2 linked regions of the Moorella thermoacetica genome follow. The protein of the gene in region 1 interacts with the protein of each later gene in a pairwise test. Links are inferred from orthologs where the notes say so. Each region holds a gene or a part of one and is shown in the gene's direction. Other genes may lie near its edges. The genes, in order: ribD and accC.

Region 1 (16,613 bases):
AAAAGAGGAGAAAGCTACCCCCTCGGCGAAAATATTAGCATTGGCCGCGATAACCACAACGATATTATTATTAATGACAGCCACGTTTCCGCCAGACATGCTGTAATCACCCGCCAGGGAAGAGAATGGAAAATCCTGGATCTGGATAGTACCAATGGTACCTACGTTAACGGCCTGCGGCTAACCGGTCCGCATAGTTTACGGCCCGGCGATAAGATAAGTATCGGCGGCGTGACTTTCAAAGTGGGGTGGGAAGATGCAAGCCGAAGCCCTTTCCCATACCGGACTGGTGCGGCCCGGTAATGAAGATTACTTTATCCTCGATGTTGAGCGGGGGCTATTAGCAGTAGCTGATGGCATGGGCGGCCACCAGGCCGGGGAGGTTGCCAGCCAACTGGCCCTGCGCGCCCTGGCAGATAAACTCTTTAACGGGCCGGAGGGGGAGCCCCTGCCCCGGCTCCTGGCAGCCGCTGCCTTTGCTAATGAGGTAGTTTACCGGTCTTCCTTAAGCAGCCAGGAGAGGGAAGGAATGGGTACTACTATGACGGCTGTCTGGGTAACGGGGTCCAGGGCCTACCTGACCCATATCGGTGACAGCCGGGCCTATCTTTTCCGGGACGGACAATTACAGGTCCTTACCGACGATCATTCTTATGTAGGCGAGTTGGTTCGACGCGGCGGCCTGACTGCGGAGGAGGCCCGCCTGCATCCCCGGCGTAATATCCTTACCCGGGCCCTGGGGACCGAGGTCCGGGTGGAGATTGACAGCCGGGAGCTGGAATTAAAAACCGGGGACAGGCTCCTCCTATGTACTGATGGGCTGTATGAAGTCATCCCTGATGCTGAACTGGCCAGCATCCTGGGGGAAAATTTATCCCTGGCAGCGACTGCCAGGAAGCTCCTGGACCTGGCCCTCGAGCGGGGAGGGCCGGATAATATCACGGTGGTGTTGGGCCTCTATGATTAATACCGGTGCTGGTACCGGACGGAGGCAGGAGATGGCCCTGCTGGCCTGGCCGTCCCTGATAATCATGGCCGGATATGGCTACATGGTGAATTCTGGCCTCCACCACCCAGGCTGGCAACCGGCTTATGCCCTGGCCCTTCTCCTGGGCGGGTTCTGGGGTGTACACTTGATTTTACGGGTTACCCGCCACGGTGGTGATGAATTTCTCCTGCCCCTGGCAGCCGTATTAACTACCCTGGGATTGACTTTTTTATTCCGCCTGGACCCCGGCCTGGCCTACCGCCAGATTATCTGGACTATCCTGGGTTTGCTGGTACTGGTGGCCGTGACCACCGGCTTCCGGGATTACCAGCGCCTGGAACAGTACCCCTACCTCTTCCTGTCCTTGGGGCTCTTTTTCCTGGCCTTTACTGTTGTGGCCGGGACGCGCATCGGTGGGGCTAAGAGCTGGGTGACCCTGGGATCCTTCCAGATGCAGCCGGTTGAAGCGGTCAAGGTTCTGATGGTCATGTATCTGGCCGGTTACCTGAGCGATAAGCGGGAATTATTGGTCCAGGGAATGGGGCGCCCTACCTGGGGCCCCCTTCTGGCGGCTACGGCCCTGGCGGTTTTACTCCTGGTTATCCAGCGGGATCTGGGGTCAGCACTGATCCTCCTGGCCACCTTCCTGGCCATGCTTTACCTGGCTACTGGTAAACGCCGTTATGTGGCAGCGGGTGCAGGCCTGTTTACTCTGGGGGCGTTGCTGGCTTACCGTCTTTTTCCCTACCTGCGGGTGCGGATCGCCATCTGGCTCAACCCGTGGACGGACGCTGCCGGAGCTGGTTACCAGATCGTGCAGGCGCTGATTGCCCTGGGAAGCGGAGGCGTCTTTGGCACCGGACTGGGGCTGGGCCATTCCCAGTTGATTCCTGCCGTGGCCACCGATTTTATTTTTGTTACCATGGGGGAAGAAATGGGGCTTTTCGGGAGCATCGGCGTCGCCCTTCTTTATCTTTTATTTGCCCTGCGCGGTTTCCGGACCGCCCTTGGCGCCAGGGAAGAGCAGGGTATCCTGCTGGCAGGGGGGCTGACAGTTCTGGTTACCTTTCAGGCTTTTATCATTATGGCTGGCGTCAGTAAACTCCTGCCCTTGACGGGTGTGACCTTGCCTTTTGTAAGTTACGGCGGGAGCTCCCTGGTTATCAGCTACCTGATTCTGGGGTTGCTCCTGAATATCAGCGCCGCCGGCCGGGTGAGCAAACCTTGAGGGGCGAAGTACGCCGCCTGGCCATGGTTACCGGGGCCATCTTCCTGGCCCTGGTGTTGTACCTGACCTATATCCAGGCCGTGGCCGGGGAAAGGCTCTATTTAAATCCTTTAAATCCGCGCCTGGCCCTGGTAGAGCAGCAAACCGTGCGGGGCACTATCTACGACCGGGCCGGCAGGATCCTGGCCCGGACCGTTACAGTTGACGGCCAGTTCCGGCGGGAATATCCCTACGGTAGGGCCGCGGCCCCGGTGGTGGGCTATGTATCCGGGCGTTTCGGCAGCAGTGGCCTGGAGGCCAGCCGCGATGGCGAGCTTCTGGGACTCCTCGGTTGGCAGCGTTTTTTCAACGAGGGGTTGCGCCTGGCCGGCAAACAAGCCCGGGGGAATGATCTTACCCTGACCCTGGACGCCGACCTGCAACGCCGGGCTACCGATTTACTGGCCGGCAGGCGCGGGGCAGTTGTAGCCCTGGACCCCCGTACGGGCGCCGTCCTCGTTCTGGCCAGCAGCCCTACCTTTGACCCCAACCACCTCGAAGAAGAATGGCCCCGGATCAATGACCCCTCCAGCGGCAGCCCCCTCTTAAACCGGGCCGTCCAGGGGCTTTATCCGCCGGGTTCAGTTATGAAGCTGGTTACGGCCACGGCGGCCCTGGAGGCTGATCCGGCCGTTTTACAGCGCCAGTTTTATTGCCCGGGTTACCTGGAGGTCCAGGGGTGGAAGCTAACCTGCCCACGGGCCCATGGTCACCTCAATTTTCAAGAAGCCATGATGTATTCCTGTAATGTTACCTTTGCCACCCTGGCCTTGGAGGCCGGGGCCGATAAATTCAAAGCTACGGCCGATCTTTACGGGTTTAATAAGCCCCTGGATTTTGACCTGCCGGTGAAAGAATCCCGGGTACCGGAACACCTGGATGCCAATGCCTTGGCCGAAAGCTCCATTGGCCAGGGTGCGGTCCTGGCGACGCCCCTACAGATGGCCCTGGTAACGGCTGCTGTAGCCAACAGGGGCATCATAATGCAGCCCTATCTTGTAGCCAGGATAACTTCACCCGGAGGCCAGACCCTCTGGCAGGCCCAGCCCCGGCCCCTGCAGGTGGTGGCTGGAGCCGGGGTGGTAGACGCGATTAAGGACGCTATGGTAGCTACAGTAAAGGGGGGAACAGCTACGGCGGCGGCAATACCGGGTATCCAGGTGGCCGCGAAAACGGGTTCAGCCCAGAACCCCGGTGGCCTGGCCCATGCCTGGCTGGTGGCCATGGCGCCAGCCCAGGACCCGGCCATTGTGGTGGCCGTAGTGGTGGAAAACGCCGGTGCCGGAGGGGTGGCAGCGGCACCCATAGCCAGGGAAATTATGGCGGCAGCCTTGAGGCGGTGAAGAGATGATTGGCAAAGTCCTCGAAGGTCGTTATGAAATAGTCAGCGAACTCGGGGGAGGCGGCATGGCCAGGGTGTACCGGGGCCAGGATCGCCTGTTGAACCGGAACGTAACTATTAAGATTTTGCGGGAACAGTATGCCAGCGATAAAGAGTTTTTAGCCCGTTTTCAGCGGGAGGCCCAGGCCGTAGCCAGTCTCTCCCATCCCAACGTGGTCAGTATTTACGACATTGGCCAGGAAGATGATCTTCATTACTTGATTATGGAATATGTCGAGGGCAGGTCGCTGAAGGACCTTATTTCCGAGCGAGCCCCACTGCCGCCCCTGGAAGCCATCGATATTTCCCTGCAGATCTGTGACGCCCTTGAGCATGCCCATGAAAACGGTGTTATCCATCGTGATATCAAACCCCACAATATCCTTATTACCCGTAACGGCAGGGTTAAGGTGACGGATTTCGGCATTGCCCAGGCTGTCAGCGAGGTTACCATGTCCCAGAGTGGAACCATGATTGGCTCCGTTCATTACCTGGCTCCCGAACAGGCCCGGGGCGGGGTTATTGGGGCCACGGCCGATATCTATTCCCTGGGCATCGTCCTCTACGAGATGTTGACCGGCGACCTCCCATTTCACGGCGAAACACCGGTAGCCGTAGCCCTCAAGCACCTTCAGGAAAACCCCCGGCCTGTGCGCGAATTAAATCCCAATGTACCGCCGGCCCTGGAACGCGTCGTTATGCGAACCCTGGAGAAAGACCCTGCCCGGCGCTACCCGTCGGCAGCGGCCTTGCGTTCCGACCTGCTGGCCGTAAGAAACGCTCTGGCGGATGCCACCTTCGCCACCCAGGTTTTGCCGGCCATTGAGACTCCCGATCCTCCTTCTACCCTGCCCAAACCCCGCCGGCGGCCACGGGTCTGGGCGTGGGTGCTAATGGCCCTCTTGTTCCTAGGCCTGGCAGCTGCCGGCCTGTGGGCCGGTTTCCGTTATTACCTGGCAGTAGGCGAGACCCTGGTACCGTCGGTAGTGGGCCTGCCCGAGGGCCAGGCCCTGGAGCAGCTGGCGGCGGCCGGATTGCGGGGTCAGGTTATAGCCCGGCAGTATGATGCCAGCGTTCCAGCCGGCCAGGTCATGGCCCAGGACCCCGGCCCCAATCAAAGGGTGCGGCGCGGCCGGGTGGTAGCCCTGACCGTTAGCCAGGGAGCCAGGTTAGTGAGGGTTCCCAGTGTTATCGGTGAAACGGAACGCAATGCCCGCTTAATACTGGAGAATGCTAATCTCAAGGTAGCCGCCGATACTCTAAAAGTATATCACCCCTCTATTCCGGCAGGTTCCGTTGTTGACCAGAATCCCCCGGCCAATACCCAGCAACCGGAAGGGACAGAAGTCAGGCTGATTATCAGCAAGGGCCCGGAACCCCAGTTTACCACCGCCCCGTCCGTGGTAGGCCTTTCCCTGGCCGAGGCCCAGCAGAAACTCCTGGAGGCTAAACTGAAACAGGGCACCCTGACCTATCAGCGGAGCGATAATCAATTCCCGGGATATATTATTGCCCAGGACCCCCGGGAGGGGAGCAATGTTTTGCAGGGAAGCGCCATAAATTTGGTTGTCAGCCAGGGACCGGGCCCGGTCCAGAAACAGGTGGGGGTAACCATTGACCCGGCCCCTGATGATAAAGACCATGAGGTGCGGATTGTAGTTACCGATGCCAAGGGTACTAATGAAGTGCTAAAGAAGAAGCAAAAGATGGGCCAGCAAATCCAGGCCACCATCAACTATTTCGGCAAAGGTAAGTTGCAGGTTTTCCGTGACGGCAACGTTATTTATGAACAGGACTTGCAGTAGGGAGTAAGGGATGGAAGGCACCCTTTTACGGCGCTACGGTGGTTTTTATTACGTGGAAAGCGAGGGGCGGGTATGGACCTGTCGCCTGCGGGGCCGCTTCCGGCTCCAGGAGACTGTCTTTTTGCCAGGCGACCGGGTGGAAATAAAACCCGTAGGTCCGGGGGAAGGGGTGATTGAGGATCTGAAACCCCGGCGGACCTGCTTAAAAAGACCGGCAGTGGCCAATGTCGAGCAGGTCATTATCGTCTTCGCCCTGAGGGAACCCCCCCCGGATCTGGAACTCCTGGACCGGTTGTTATTTTTGAGCGGGGTCGAGGATATAGAGGCGGTTATTGTCTGGAACAAAGCGGATATCAGTAAGCAGGAATACGCTGGGTTACCGGAACTTTACCGGCAGATCGGTTACCGGAATTTGATAACCAGCGCTCACACCGGCCAGGGTATCGACGAACTGAAAGCCCTCCTGGCCGGCAGGCTCAGTACCTTTGCCGGACCTTCAGGGGTTGGCAAGTCTTCCCTGCTCAACGCAATCCAACCCGGCCTCAACCTGCGGACCGGAGAAGTCAGTTCTAAAGGCGGCCGGGGACGCCACACCACCCGCCAGGCGGAACTGATCCGGCTACCGGATGGGGGGTGGGTAGCCGATACCCCGGGTTTCAGCCGCCTGGACCTGCCAGCCATCACCAGGGAAGAGGTGGCTGCCTATTTCCCGGAAATGGAACCCCTGCGGGGGCGCTGCCGCTATGCCTCCTGCCTGCACCGGAAGGAGCCCGGTTGCGCGGTGGTAGCAGCCGTAGAGGCCGGTCTGATTATAAAGCATCGTTATGAACACTACCTTACTTTCCTGGCGGAAGTCATCGCCAGGGAAAGGAGTTTTTCGTAATGCCTATAATTGCACCTTCACTGCTGGCTGCCGATTTTGCCAACCTCCAGGGTGAAGTAGAGGCCGTCGCCAGGGGAGGGGCCGACTGGCTGCACCTGGATATCATGGACGGCCATTTTGTCCCCAACCTGACTATTGGCCCGGCTGTGGTAGCCGCCCTGAGGCCCCATAGCCAGCTGGTCTTTGATGTTCACTTGATGCTCTCCCGGCCGGAGGATTTTATCCTTCCCTTTGCCCGCGCGGGGGCCGACTATATCAGCGTCCATGCTGAAGCCTGCACCCACCTGCACCGGGTCCTGCAGCAGATCCGGGAAGCCGGTTGCCGGCCGGCAGTTGCTTTGAATCCCGCCACCCCCCTTAGCGTCCTCGATCATGTTCTGGGGGAAGTGGAGATGATCCTTTTAATGACGGTGAACCCGGGATTTGGTGGCCAGGAGTTTATCCCGGCCATGCTTCCCAAAATAGCCTCCCTGGCAGCCAAATTGCGCGAAAACAGGCTCGATATCCTTCTGGAGGTGGACGGCGGCATCAACCCGGAGACGGCAGCTGCCGCCTGCCAGGCCGGGGCCGGGGTTCTGGTCGCCGGTTCGGCTGTATTTGGCTGCCCCGACCGGGGAGCTGCCATCAGGGAACTACGCCAGGCGGGGAAGCTAAATAGGGTGCAAATATGAAGTGGGCCCCGTGCCCCCCTGCGCGTCTTGACGCCGCCTGAATGGAGCTATATAATTACTGTAACGTCCTTCGGGGTTAGGTGTAATTCCTTACCGGCGGTAAAGCCCGCGAGCCGTTATGGCAGACCCGGTGAAATTCCGGGGCCGACAGTAAAAGTCTGGAAGGGAGAAGGAGGTTATAATCCTTTGCCTGCCTAGCCCCGGAGTCCGCGGGGTTTTTTTATACTGCTTTTGGAATGGCGTCTGTTATGGAAACGGCTGCCAGTAACTACCGGGACATATTCCAGCTTATGCGGGAAGTATCAGTTCGGGTAGAGAGTTTTTTGGAGGAGCTAAATGCAACCACAGGATGCCATCTTCATGGCCCGGGCCCTGGAACTGGCCCGCCAGGGACTGGGCCGTACCAGCCCCAACCCGACAGTAGGAGCAGTTATCGTTCGCGACGGCCAGGTGGTAGGTGAGGGTTATCACCAGAAGGCTGGCACCCCCCACGCTGAGATCCATGCCCTGCGTGCCGCCGGGGAGAAGGCCCGGGGAGCCACCCTGTATGTAACCCTGGAACCCTGCTGCCACTACGGCCGGACGCCCCCGTGCACCGAGGCCATCATCGCCGCCGGGATCAAGAGGGTGGTAGCAGCCATGGCCGATCCCAATCCCCGGGTAGCGGGAGGCGGCTTCCGGGCCCTGAGCCAGGCCGGGATAGAGGTAGAGACGGGACTGCTGGCAGATGAAGCCCGGAGATTAAATGAGGCCTTTATTAAGTATATTACTACCGGCAGGCCCTGGGTGACCCTGAAGATGGCCCTGACCCTGGACGGGAAGATCGCCACCCGTACCGGGGCCGCCCGCTGGATTACCGGCCCGGCTGCCAGGCAGAGGGCCCATGAGTTGCGGGATATCCATGATGCCATTCTAGTGGGCATTGGCACCGTCCTGGCCGACGATCCCGAATTAACCACCCGCCTGCCGGACGGCCGGGGGCGGGACGCTATCAGGGTAATCCTGGACAGCCACCTGCGGCTGCCCCTGAGTGCCAGGGTGGTAAACCTCCAATCGGAAGCCCCTACTCTGGTGGTCACCACACCTTCGGCCCCGGCAGCAGCCAGGGAAAACCTTGCGGCCCGGGGAGTGGAGGTTCTGGTCCTGCCGGAGGAAGACGGCCGGGTGGCCTGGCAACCGCTCCTGGCTGAGCTAGCCAGGCGCCAGGTCACCAGTATCCTGGTCGAGGGAGGAGCCGAGGTAAACGCCACCGCCCTGGCGGCCGGGATTGTCGACAAGGTGGTGGCCTTTATCGCCCCTAAAATCTTCGGGGGCAGAGAGGCACCGGCACCGGTGGGCGGCCTGGGGGTCGCCGACCCGGCGACCGCCTGGAAATTAGAAAAACTGGCCGTGGAGCGCTGCGGCGAAGATATCATGTTGAGCGGGTACCTGCTCAAAAGAGGGGAAGAGCCTTGTTTACCGGGTTAATAGAAGAAATCGGGAGCATTCGCAGGATTGTGACTGTCCCACAAGGGGCCCGATTAACCATTTCCGCCCGGGAAGTTCTGGCCGGTACCCGCCGGGGCGATAGCATCGCCGTCAACGGGGCCTGCCTGACGGTGGTGGATGTGGAGCCGGAGGCCCTGGTGGCGGAGGTCATGGCTGAAACCTTGAGGGTAACCACCCTGGGCTCACTGAAAGTAGGGGACAGGGTCAACCTGGAAAGGGCGCTGCGCCTGGGGGAGAGGCTGGGGGGCCATCTGGTCAGCGGTCATATCGACGGCGTCGGGGAGATTAAGAGCCGGCGGCAGGTAGGTATCGCCTGGGAATTAACCCTGGCGGTACCGGTTGGCCTGGAACGCTACATTGCCCCCAAGGGTTCCCTGGCCCTGGACGGCACCAGCCTGACGGTGATTACCGTGACCGGGAACCAGGTGACGGTCGGCCTTATTCCCCATACAGCCAGGAATACCATCCTGGGGGACAAAGGGCCCGGGGACCGGGTCAATATCGAGGTAGACCTCCTGGCCCGTTACCTGGAAAGACTTTTAAATCCTCCCGTCGAAGAACCGGCCCGGCAGGGGTTGACCCTGGAATTCCTGGCGTCCCAGGGCTTTCTCAAATGAAAATTGAAGAAGGCGATGATTAAATGAATGAAGGGATAAGCTTTAATACCATTGAGGAGGCTATCGCCGAGATCAAGGCTGGGCGGATGGTGGTCGTCGTCGATGACGAGGACCGGGAAAACGAAGGTGACCTGGTCATGGCGGCCGCCAGGGTTACGCCGGAGGCCATAAACTTTATGGCCACCCATGGTCGCGGCCTGATCTGTGTGCCTATGGAAGGTCAACGCCTGGACGAGCTGGAACTGGAACCTATGGTAAACCAAAATACAGAGTCCATGGGAACGGCCTTTACCGTCTCGGTAGATGCAGCCGAGGTGACCACTGGTATCTCGGCCTTTGAGCGGGCCGCAACCATTAAGCGGCTTATCGATCCCTCGACCCGGCCGGAGGATCTGCGCCGGCCCGGGCACATCTTTCCCCTAAGGGCGAAACCGGACGGGGTCCTGCGCCGGGCCGGGCACACCGAGGCGGCCGTGGACCTGGCCCGCCTGGCCGGGCTCTACCCGGCAGGGGTCATCTGCGAAATTATGAACCCCGACGGTACCATGGCCCGGGTACCCCAGCTCTATAAATTCTGCCAGGAACATGGCCTGAAGTTAATCACGGTTGCCGACCTGATCGAGTTTCGTCGCCGGCGGGAAAAACTGGTACGCCGGGTGGCCGAGGCCGATCTGCCCACCAGGTACGGCCACTTTAAAGCCGTTGCCTATGAAGAGATCATGAACGGGAAGGGCCACCTGGCCCTGGTGAAGGGCGATATAGCCAAGGGAAGGCCGGTCCTGGTCCGGGTTCATTCGGAATGCCTGACGGGGGATGTCTTCGGCTCTGAACGCTGCGATTGTGGCGACCAGTTGCAACGGGCTATGAAGATGATTGAGGATGAGGGTGCCGGGGTAATCCTCTATATGCGCCAGGAAGGCCGGGGCATCGGCCTCCTCAACAAGATCAAGGCCTACAAGCTGCAGGAGGAAGGTAAAGACACAGTGGAGGCTAATGAGGCCCTGGGCTTCCCGCCCGATTTGCGGGACTACGGCATTGGCGCTCAGATCCTGGCCGACCTGGGGGTCCGCCAGATCCGCCTCCTGACTAATAACCCCAAAAAGATCGCCGGCCTGGAAGGATATGGCCTCCAGGTTGTCGAAAGGGTACCCATTGAAATCTGCCCAAACAAGGTTAACCGGCGTTACCTGAAGACTAAAAAGGAAAAAATGGGCCACCTGCTGCATATCAGCTAGAGCCGCCCATGGGGGCTGGTGCTCCCGCCACAAACTATAAAAATGTAGGCTTAGGCAAGTAACTGGAGGTTTCAGGCGAAAGGGCGATGGGTCGAGGCGTAAGTGAGGTTAGTATTCTAAAGAGAATAAAGCCAAACCACCCCCCGCCGCTTAAGCAACTTAAGCGCCAAGTTTGCTAGCCGAAAACCACTCGAGCCCGGAGCCGGTACCTCCAGCCCTAAGGAAGCCAAGGAGGATTTGTTATGCCCAACATTATGGAAGGCCAGTTGGAAGGCCGGGGACTAAAGTTTGGCATAGTTGTCAGCCGTTTCAACGAGTTTATCACTTCCCGGCTCCTGGATGGAGCCCTGGATGCCCTGAACCGCCACGGCGCCGACCCGGGCGCCATTGATATTGCCTGGGTGCCGGGAGCCTTTGAGATACCCCTGACAGCGCAAAAGATGGCCGCCCGGGGCTACGATGCCGTTATTTGCCTGGGGGCGGTCATTCGCGGTGCTACCCCCCATTTTGAGTATGTGGCTGCCGAGGTAACTAAGGGTATAGCCCAGGTGAGCTTGAACAGCGGCGTGCCGGTAATCTATGGACTGATCACCGCTGACAATATTGAACAGGCTATTGAAAGGGCCGGTACCAAGGCGGGCAACAAAGGATTCGATGCCGCCATGACGGCTATGGAAATGGCCAACCTTTTCAAGGTAATGGCGAGGTAGATGAGGGATGCGAGTAGGGATTATTAGCGACACCCACGGCGACGGCAGCGCTTGGGAACAGGCGCTTAAGAATTGCTTCCAGGGGTGCGAGATGATTATTCATGCCGGCGACGTCCTCTACCACGGCCCCCGGAACCCCATTATTGCCGCCTATGCGCCTAAAGACCTGGCTGAACTTCTGCGCCAGTCACCGGTACCGTTGCTTATCGCCCGGGGCAACTGCGACGCCGAGGTCGATGCCATGGTTCTGAAGCTGCCTCTGCCGGAACAGGTTGTCTTTCAGATGGGCGAGCGGCGGATTATTGCCCAGCACGGCCATCGCCTGGCGCCAGGGGAGGCGGAAACTCTGGCCGCCTATTACCGGGCCGACCTCTGGGTCACCGGCCATACCCATGTACCGGTCCTGGCCTGCCAGGGGGGCCGCCTGTACCTGAATCCTGGCAGCCCCAGCTTGCCCCACAGCGGTCCTCTGGGTAAACTGAAGACGGTGGCTGTGGCCGATGAACAGGGTGTCCGGCTCCTGGCCCTGGCTACGGGAGAGGTGCTGCAGGAGTTACCCTGGCCGGCCAGGTAGGGTTAAAAGTCAAAACCCGGGGTGAAAACCCCGGGTTACTAAATATCAATCTCCTTAAATAGCCCGCTGAACCTTGCCGGAACGGAGACAACGGGTGCAAACATATGCCCTGCGCGGGGTGCCGTTTACCAGGAGCTTGACCCGCTGCAGGTTTGGCGCCCAGGTGCGCTTGGTCTTAATGTTGGAGTGACTAACTTGATTGCCGGTAACTGCCCTTTTGCCGCAAATGCTGCAGGTAGCCATTATTCTCACCTCGCTTTAAAACCCTACGGGCGCTATTTTACCAGAGAAAGGGTTAAAAAGCAAGCAAATAAATTTTTTGGTTAGTGTAAAATTACAGTAGGTAGGAGGAAAAAGGGGTAAAAAAGAGAAAAGAGACCTCACAGGAAGAAAACCACCGTAAAAGGAGTGAGGTCTCTTAATGGTAAACGGTAGTACCAGTACCGCTACCATCATTAGTTTATTAGATGGTATCGAGAATTTCAACACTCTTGAAGAAGTTATCCTGCAAATAGCCAGGAGGTTATTGGTAGCCGTACTGGAAGCCCTGGATGATACCCTTATGCCAGCAAAACCTAAGGGATATAAGATAGCTGGGTTCCGCTACCGCACAATCACCTGCCTGTACGGGGATATAACCTTTAAGCGCCGGCTATATGTTAAAGCAACGCGCAAAAAGAAAAGAGGGGAAGGAAGGTTTCTATTAGACGAAGCCCTAAACTTACGCCAAGGAAAGCGTCTGACAGGAAGACTGCTCAAATTAGCCGTATCGCTGGCAACCCGGTTACCCTTCAGGCAGGCAGCGGAAATAATGGCCGAAGCAGGGATGGGCCAATTAAGTCATATGACCATCCATAGCGAAGTAAAACGAAATGGACTGGAACAAAAAGAACTGCAAGAAGCCCTGCGCAATAATCTATTCATGAGCGGGGAAGAGCCCCAAGGCAAAAAGAAAAAAGTACCGGTACTATTTATCGAAGCCGATGGTATAATGATCCCGCTGCAAAGGAGCAAGCAAGACCGGATAGAAGTCAAAGTAGGAATAGTTTACGAAGGGTGGATAGAAAAAGGGAATGCCCGGCATCTCAAGAACCCGCGGGTAGTGATGGGCATCTATGAAGATGGAGAACAATTTTGGGAAGCCCTCACCACGGAAATAGCCAGGTACTACGAGATAGACGAAAAAACAATATATGTCGTCAATGGCGACGGAGCCAGCTGGGTCCAGAAGACAGCCAAAGAACAGTTACCAGGAGCCATCGTACAATTAGACCGCTACCACCTCCACCGGGATATAAGGCAGGCATATGGGAACGAAACAGCGCAGGGATTAATGAAGACTTTAGCCAAAGGTCAAGAGCAGGTCTTTTTAGACACCCTGGAAGCACTCATAGAAGAAGCACCGAACCGCAAAAACAAGCAACAATGCCAAAAAGTATATGACTACTGTCAAAGATATCGCGATAACTTGTTAGATTACCGCTTGCGGTTACCACGACAGCTGGAAGGGCAAAAGTTATACGGGATGGGCGTAGCCGAAACAACAGTAGACAAAAAAATAGCCATCCGCATGAAAAAGAGGGGGATGAGCTGGAGCGAAGCAGGAGCAACGGCCATGGTAGCATTACTAATGCTCAAAGCCAATGGAGAATTAGCCGCATGGTTAGAAAAAAAGATGCCCCAAGTAGAAAAGAATCCCGTTAAAGTAATAAAAGAAAAGAAGATAAGTAAAGAAGACGTAGAAGAATGGTTAAGGAAGAGAGTACCAGCCCTTGTTGGCCCTGAGGCGGGAACAGATTGGGTTAAATATACCATGAGGCAACTAACAAGAATTAGTGGAGCTATATTCTAACCCCTTTTCTGGCTTAATTAGAGCAGGCAGTAATTCGCGAAGCCTGTCAAGGTCGCCGTAGGCGGCCGCAGGCTTTAACGTTGACAGGCGCAGCGAATTACTGCACAATACTCCGGAGCCGGAAAAGGTGCTGGATATATATGGGATTTTTATGTGGGGTCTCTTTTTGCCTACTACATCTTGACACGTACAATTTTTTGTCTACCAGGGAGGTAGTTGCCGGCAGATGTTGAAATAATAATGGGAGGGGCGAGGTTGATGACCGGTAATCTGCGTGAAAGGGTTGTTCCCCTGCAAATAACTAAAGACCTCTCGATTATGGACGTCCTGCGGGCTTATCCCCAGGTGCGGCCGGTTTTCATTCGCCACGGTATGGGCTGCCTGGAGTGCATGGGCGCTATGGACGAAACCATCGCCAGTGGAGCCAGGATGCACGGCCTGGACCTGGATCAACTCCTTAAGGACTTGAACGAGGCTATCAAAAACCGGGATCAGGAATGATACTCGACCATCCGGTAGCAACTTTAAAATATGTGGGCCACCAGAGGGCGGCCCGCCTTTCCCGGCTGGGCATCCAGACGGTTGGTGACTTATTATGGCACTTCCCCCGGCGTTATGAAGACCGCCGCCAGCTTAAAGATCTGGCGGCAGTGGCTCCCGGCGAGGTGGTCACGGTACAGGTAACCATCAGGGCCTGGGAAGAAAGGGAAGTCCGCCCTCGCCTGCGGTTGATCCGGGCCCTGATTCAGGGCCGGCAGGGAACAGGCTTTGCCGTTTGGTTTAACCAGCCATACCTCAAGCGCCAGATGCCGCCGGGAACCGGGGTAATCCTCACCGGGAAGGTTAGATACAGGGACTACCGGCCGGAAATCCAGGTCAGTGATTACGAAGCCCTGGGTGAAGGGGATCCGGGTCTCCATACAGGGCGGATTGTACCCTTTTATGCTTTGACGGCCGGCCTTAGCCAGCGCTGGCTGCGCCTGGTAATCCATCTGGCCCTGGAAGCCGTTGCCGGGGATTTACCGGAGGTTTTACCCCTATCCTTATGCCGGCGTTACCGCCTTATACCCCGCCTCCAGGCTTTAAAATATATCCATTTCCCCCCCGATGCCGCCGGCCTTCACCAGGCCCGGCGCCGGCTGAAATACGAAGAACTGCTTATCTGGGAACTGGGTTTAAACCTGCACCGGGTGCAGCAGGAGCAAGGCAGGCAGGGTATAGCCCATACCCCGGCTAACAATCTGGTTAACCGGCTGGTTGACAGCCTGCCCTTTAAATTAACCTCAGCCCAGGCCAGGGCGCTGGCGGAAATCCTGGCCGATATGGAAGCCCCCCGGCCTATGGCCCGGCTGCTCCAGGGGGATGTCGGCTCCGGGAAAACGGTTGTTGCTGCGGCCGCTATGGTAAAGGCGGTGGCCGGCGGCTGGCAGGCTGCCCTCATGGCTCCTACGGAAGTCCTGGCTGAGCAACACGGCAGGACCCTGGGGCAACTACTGGCGCCCCTGCGGCTCCCGGTAGTTACCCTTACCGGCAGTACCCCCAGGACTGAACGGGAAAACATCCTGGCCGGCCTGGCCAGCGGCCAGTTGCCCCTGGTGGTGGGCACCCACGCCCTTATTCAGGACGATGTAAGCTTTAAGTCTCTGGGCCTGGTGGTAATCGACGAACAGCACCGTTTTGGCGTTGACCAACGGGCTGCCCTCCAGACCAAGGGCGAGTGCCCCGATTTACTGGTCATGACGGCGACGCCCATTCCCCGGACCCTGGCCCTGGCCATCTATGGTGACCTGGATATCTCCGTCCTGGATGAGCTGCCTCCGGGCCGGCAACCGGTGGCTACATATGTAATCACAGAAAAACAGCGTCCCCGGGCTTACCGGTTAATCGAACGGGAAATCCGGGCCGGTCACCAGGCCTATGTCATCTGCCCCGTAATCGACGCCAACGACGGCGTGGCCGTGGAAGCCGCCACCGCCATGGCCCGGAAACTGCAGGAGGAGGTTTTCCCGGGATACCCGGTAGGGCTGGTGCACGGCCGCCTGCGACCGGCGGAAAAAGAAGAGGTTATGAACGCCTTCCGGGAAGGGAAGATTGCCATCCTGGTAGCTACTACGGTGGTTGAGGTGGGGGTTGATGTCCCCAATGCTACGGTGATGTTAATCGAAGGAGCGGAAAGGTTGGGTCTGGCCCAACTGCACCAGTTGCGGGGGCGGGTGGGCCGGGGCACGGCAGCAGCTTACTGCTTCCTGGTTACCAGAGGCAGCCAGGCAGCCCGGGAGCGACTGGCGATCCTGACTACCAACCGGGACGGCTTTGCCATTGCCGAGGCCGACCTGCGCCTGCGGGGACCAGGCGAGTTCTTCGGTACCCGCCAGCACGGGTTACCTGAATTTCACCTGGCCCAGCTCCCCGGGGACAGCCACATCCTGGAACAGGCCCGCCAGGATGCCAGGGAGATTTGCCGCCAGGAGGGTCCTTCACTTGAATATGAGGCCCTTTACCAGGCTGCCAGGGAAAAGCTGGCCGGTTTACATTTTTAATATAATTTTCCAGGGCCAGGGGGCATGATAAAAATTTTTTAAGCCACACTAACACCAAGATTATTTGGTGAAGGTGGTTTTCTTATGCGCTTGGAAAGGGATGAACGATCTCTTTTGGCTTACTTTCCCAGCAGCACCCGAGCCCAGGAGGCCATCAATGCCCTTCAAGAAGCCGGTATAAGGGAAGTCCAGTTTGACCGGGTGGGGCGTTTTGGTACCCGTTATAATGACCAGTACAACAACCCCCTGGCGAACCAGGCCAGTACTATCACCGGCCTTAGCCTTTACTCGGCCGATATTAACCCCCTGGTCAAAACTGACACCCGTGCTTTGCTGGCAGCCGATCCCTCCGTGAGCGGGGTGGGTTTAAAGAATTATGGCGTGGCCGGCAACGAGGGCTTTCTGGTAACCGTTGTCACCAGCCCGGAACGGGTAGATGAGGTGCGGGAGATTATTGAGGCCCACGGCGGCCGGCTATAAAAAATTAAAAAGGCCTGCCCGGGGCCTTTATTTTTTTGGTATCCACAGTCGTGTTTTTCCTTTTTTGTAGTATAGATGTAAAATTACGCTAGCCAAATAATGCTAAGCATAAAAGGGTGCCG
Region 2 (3,950 bases), 620 kb from region 1 along the record:
TCGATAGTGTCGGGTACCACTCCCTGGAGGTCTGGGGTGGGGCCACCTTCGATGTCTGCATGCGCTTCCTGGATGAGGATCCCTGGGAGCGCCTCCGTACCTTGAAAAAATATGCCCGGCGGACGCCCCTGCAGATGCTTCTCCGGGCCCAGTCCCTGGTGGGCTACCAGCTGTACCCGGACGATGTAGTACGGGCCTTTATCGCCAGGGCCGCGGCCAACGGCATTGATATTATCCGCATTTTCGACGCCCTGAACGACCTGCGCAACATGGAAGTCCCGGTGGAAGCCGCCAAAAAGGAAGGTGTCCACGTCCAGGGAACGGTGGTCTATACCATCAGCCCGGTGCATACCACCGAGCACTACCTGAAAACAGCCCTGGAACTGGAGAGTATGGGGGTCGATTCCATTTGCATTAAAGATATGGCCGGCCTCCTGGCTCCCTTTGAAGCCTATAAACTGGTCAAGCTCTTTAAAGAAAAACTCCACGTCCCCGTTCAGCTCCATAGCCATTACATCGGCGGTCTGGCGGTTGGGGCCTACCTGGAAGCGGCCCGGGCCGGGGTGGATGTCGTCGACACAGCCTCTGTTCCCCTGGCCTTCGGCGCCTCCCAGCCGCCGGTGGAGACGGTGGTCCGGGCCCTGGAGGGAACGCCCTATGACACCGGCCTGGATCTCAACCTCCTCTTTGAAATCGCCCGCTATTTCGACGACCTGCGCCGGGAACTGGGTTACGAGCGCGGCGTCACCCGGATTACCGATATGTGGGTTTTCCAGCACCAGGTCCCCGGGGGCATGATCTCCAACCTGGTCAGCCAGTTAAAGGAACAAAAGGCCGCCGACCGGATCAACGAGGTCCTGGCCGAGATACCCCGGGTACGGGCCGACCTGGGTTACCCGCCCCTGGTCACGCCCACCAGCCAGATTGTCGGTACCCAGGCGGTTTTAAACGTCCTCCTGGGCGAACGTTACAAGATGGTACCCGGCGAGGTGAAGAATTACGTCCGGGGCCTGTACGGCCGGCCGCCGGCACCCATTTCCGAGGAGATCCGGCGCCTGATAATCGGCGATGAAGAGCCCATCCAGGGGCGACCGGCCGACATCCTGGAGCCCCGCCTGGAGGAAGCGCGGCGGGAGATCGGCGATCTGGCCCGTAATGAGGACGACGTGGTTGCCTACGCCATGTTTCCCCAGATTGCCCGGAAATTCTTTGAGAAGCGCCAGCAGGGCCAGCTCCGGCCGGGCCGGCAGTCTTTACCATCCAGGGGCCAGGATAAGGCAGAGGCAGGAGGTACAGCAAAGATGGATCTCAAGGATATCACCCAGCTCATTAAAGCCCTGGAAGAGACGGGGATTACCGAACTGAACCTGGAGAGCGAAGGGGTAAAGGTCATGATCCGCCGCGGTAGCGGCCAGGGGGCGGCGGAGATCCCCGCACCGGAGATAAAAACTGCTGCAGAGGTACTGGCCACAGACGGCGGCGCTCAGGAAACACCTGTCCCGGCCGGAGATATCATTGAAGTCCGGGCGCCCATGGTGGGTACCTTTTACCGGGCTCCCTCTCCCGACGCGCCCCCTTTTGTCGAGGTGGGGACCAGGGTTAAGGCAGGACAAACCCTGTGCATAATAGAGGCGATGAAGCTAATGAACGAGCTCACGGCTGAAACCGGCGGCCAGGTGGTGGCCATCCTGGCCGAAAACGGCCAGCCGGTGGAATACGGCCAGGTCTTGTTCCAGATCAAGAAGGATTAAAGTCTGCACAACTCTGGAGGCTAGCGATGTTTAGAAGGGTTTTAGTTGCCAACCGCGGCGAGATTGCCGTACGGATTATCCGGGCCTGCCGGGAACTGGATATTGAAACGGTGGCCGTTTATTCAGAGGCTGACCGGGATTCCCTGCATACCCGCCTGGCCGATAAGGCCGTCTGTATCGGGCCGGCCCCGGCTAACCGCAGCTACCTGCATATTCCCAGCATCATTACCGCCGCCAGGATGAGCGGAGCCGACGCCATTCACCCCGGTTACGGTTTCCTGGCGGAGAATCCCTACTTCGCCGAGATGTGCGAAACGTCGGGGATTACCTTCATCGGCCCCTCGCCTCGTTCCATGCAGCTTATGGGGGATAAGGCCACGGCCCGGGCAACCATGATCGCCGCCGGGGTGCCGGTAGTCCCCGGCTCCGAGGGTGTAATCAAAGACCTGGACGCCGCCCTGGCGGTAGCCAAAGAGATAGGATACCCGGTGTTGATTAAAGCTGCGGCCGGCGGTGGCGGCCGGGGGATCCGCGTCGCCCAGGGGCCCAGGGAGCTACGCCAGGCCGTTTTTACCGCCCAGCGGGAAGCCGAGGCCGCCTTTGGAAACTCCCAGGTTTACCTGGAGAAATATATTGAAAAACCGCGCCATATAGAGTTTCAAATAATCGGCGACAGGGAAGGAAATATCATCCACCTTGGGGAGCGCGACTGCTCCTTGCAGCGGCGCAACCAGAAAATCCTGGAGGAGGCTCCTTCAGGAGCCCTTACCCCCGAACTGCGCCAGGAAATGGGCGCCCTGGCCCTGAAGGCCGCCAGGGCCGCCAATTACTACAGCACCGGCACGGTAGAGTTTTTACTGGATAAATACGGCCATTACTATTTTATAGAAATGAATACCCGCATCCAGGTGGAACACCCGGTTACCGAGGCCGTCACCGGCATCGACCTGGTTCAGGAACAGATTAAAATTGCCGCCGGCGAGCCGCTGCGCCTGGCCCAGGAGGATGTCCAGATCCGTGGCCATGCCCTGGAGTGCCGGATCAATGCCGAGGACCCAGCCCATAACTTCCGGCCGGCCCCGGGCCGTATTGAACGCTATCACGCGCCAGGGGGATTCGGCATCCGGGTGGAGAGCGCTGTTTACAGCGGTTACACCATCCCGCCCTTTTATGACTCCTTGATTGCCAAGGTTATTGCCTGGGCCCCGGACAGGGAAGCAGCCATCAACCGCATGAGCGGGGCTTTGAAAGAAATGGTGATTGAAGGGGTGCCTACTACCATTCCCTTTCACCAGCAGATTATGGCCAATGCCTTTTTCCGGCGCGGGGAGATCTACACCAACTTCATCCAGCGCCGCTTAATGGCCGGTTAAGATTTACAGGCTGGCAGTTGAGGTCGCTGCCAGCCTTTGGTATAATAAAAGGACGAATAAATGGAGGTGGGCAGGGTGGATCAAATCCTGGAACAAGAGGCCAAAACTGACCTAGGCACCATTAAGATCGCCAATGAGGTGGTGGCTATCATCGCCGGCCTGGCGGCCACGGAGATTGAAGGTGTAGCCGGCATGAGCGGCGGTATTGCCGGGGGCATTACCGAACTCCTGGGCCGGAAGAACCTGGCCAAGGGCGTCAAAGTCGAGGTTGGCGAAAAGGAAGCTGCCGTAGACCTGTACATAGTAGTCAATTTCGGCGTCCGCATTCCCGATGTGGCCATCAAGGTCCAGGAGAATGTGAAAAAGGCCATCGAAGGAATGACCGGTCTCCAGGTCGTCGAGGTCAACGTCCACGTCCAGGGTGTTGTCTTCCCCCAGGAGACCAGGGATGAAGAAACCAGCCGGGTACGCTAGGGGGGAGGGACATTGTCGGTACTTGACCGGGCCCTGCTGGCCCTTTTTGCTTTAATAACCGCCATCCTGGCCGGAATCTTCCTGGCGGTAATTGCCGGTTGGAGTGTTCCCCTGGATCTTTTTGAGCTTAGCCTCTTAAACAACGATTACCGCCTGCTGGCAGGGGTCGTCGCCCTTATCTTTTTCCTGCTGGCCATGCGTTTTCTCCTGGGCAGTCTGCGCCTGGCACAGGCTGGCGAAGGGAGGGCGGTTATTAAAGCCGCCGACCTGGGCCTGGTGAGTATCTCCCTGCCGGCCCTGGAGCACCTGGTTACCAGGGCGGCCCGCCAGGTAAAGGGCGTACGGGAGATTC

Evidence for each region.
Region 2: the proteins of ribD (region 1) and accC interact in binary tests that used the Escherichia coli proteins (3 or more experiments, as listed by UniProt). The link is inferred for Moorella thermoacetica from one-to-one orthologs.

What each region holds. Positions count from the first base shown.
Region 1 is NZ_CP012369.1:837,850-854,462, forward strand. The notes cover bases 6,613-9,396. They hold ribD (bifunctional diaminohydroxyphosphoribosylaminopyrimidine deaminase/5-amino-6-(5-phosphoribosylamino)uracil reductase RibD), read left to right. Parts: upstream 6,613-7,331; coding sequence 7,332-8,462; downstream 8,463-9,396. Other genes in these bases: rpe (ribulose-phosphate 3-epimerase), read left to right, coding at 6,613-6,995; MOTHE_RS04215 (riboflavin synthase), read left to right, coding at 8,447-9,100; MOTHE_RS04220 (bifunctional 3,4-dihydroxy-2-butanone-4-phosphate synthase/GTP cyclohydrolase II), read left to right, coding at 9,124-9,396. In the rest of the region: MOTHE_RS04175 (FHA domain-containing protein), read left to right, coding at 1-303; MOTHE_RS04180 (Stp1/IreP family PP2C-type Ser/Thr phosphatase), read left to right, coding at 257-967; MOTHE_RS04185 (FtsW/RodA/SpoVE family cell cycle protein), read left to right, coding at 960-2,216; MOTHE_RS04190 (peptidoglycan D,D-transpeptidase FtsI family protein), read left to right, coding at 2,213-3,598; pknB (Stk1 family PASTA domain-containing Ser/Thr kinase), read left to right, coding at 3,603-5,441; rsgA (ribosome small subunit-dependent GTPase A), read left to right, coding at 5,452-6,324; more of rpe, read left to right, coding at 6,324-6,612; more of MOTHE_RS04220, read left to right, coding at 9,397-10,335; ribH (6,7-dimethyl-8-ribityllumazine synthase), read left to right, coding at 10,578-11,045; yfcE (phosphodiesterase), read left to right, coding at 11,053-11,619; rpmB (50S ribosomal protein L28), read right to left, coding at 11,674-11,862; MOTHE_RS04240 (ISLre2-like element ISMoth2 family transposase), read left to right, coding at 12,041-13,471; MOTHE_RS04245 (DUF1858 domain-containing protein), read left to right, coding at 13,730-13,972; ATP-dependent DNA helicase RecG, read left to right, coding at 13,969-16,011; MOTHE_RS04255 (hypothetical protein), read left to right, coding at 16,096-16,491. UniProt on the Escherichia coli protein: Converts 2,5-diamino-6-(ribosylamino)-4(3h)-pyrimidinone 5'-phosphate into 5-amino-6-(ribosylamino)-2,4(1h,3h)-pyrimidinedione 5'-phosphate.
Region 2 is NZ_CP012369.1:1,463,132-1,467,081, reverse strand. The notes cover bases 1,001-3,950. They hold accC (acetyl-CoA carboxylase biotin carboxylase subunit), read left to right. Parts: upstream 1,001-1,777; coding sequence 1,778-3,124; downstream 3,125-3,950. Other genes in these bases: amaP (alkaline shock response membrane anchor protein AmaP), read left to right, coding at 3,611-3,950; MOTHE_RS07375 (Asp23/Gls24 family envelope stress response protein), read left to right, coding at 3,185-3,598; accB (acetyl-CoA carboxylase biotin carboxyl carrier protein), read left to right, coding at 1,001-1,751. In the rest of the region: more of accB, read left to right, coding at 1-1,000. UniProt on the Escherichia coli protein: This protein is a component of the acetyl coenzyme A carboxylase complex; first, biotin carboxylase catalyzes the carboxylation of the carrier protein and then the transcarboxylase transfers the carboxyl group to form malonyl-CoA.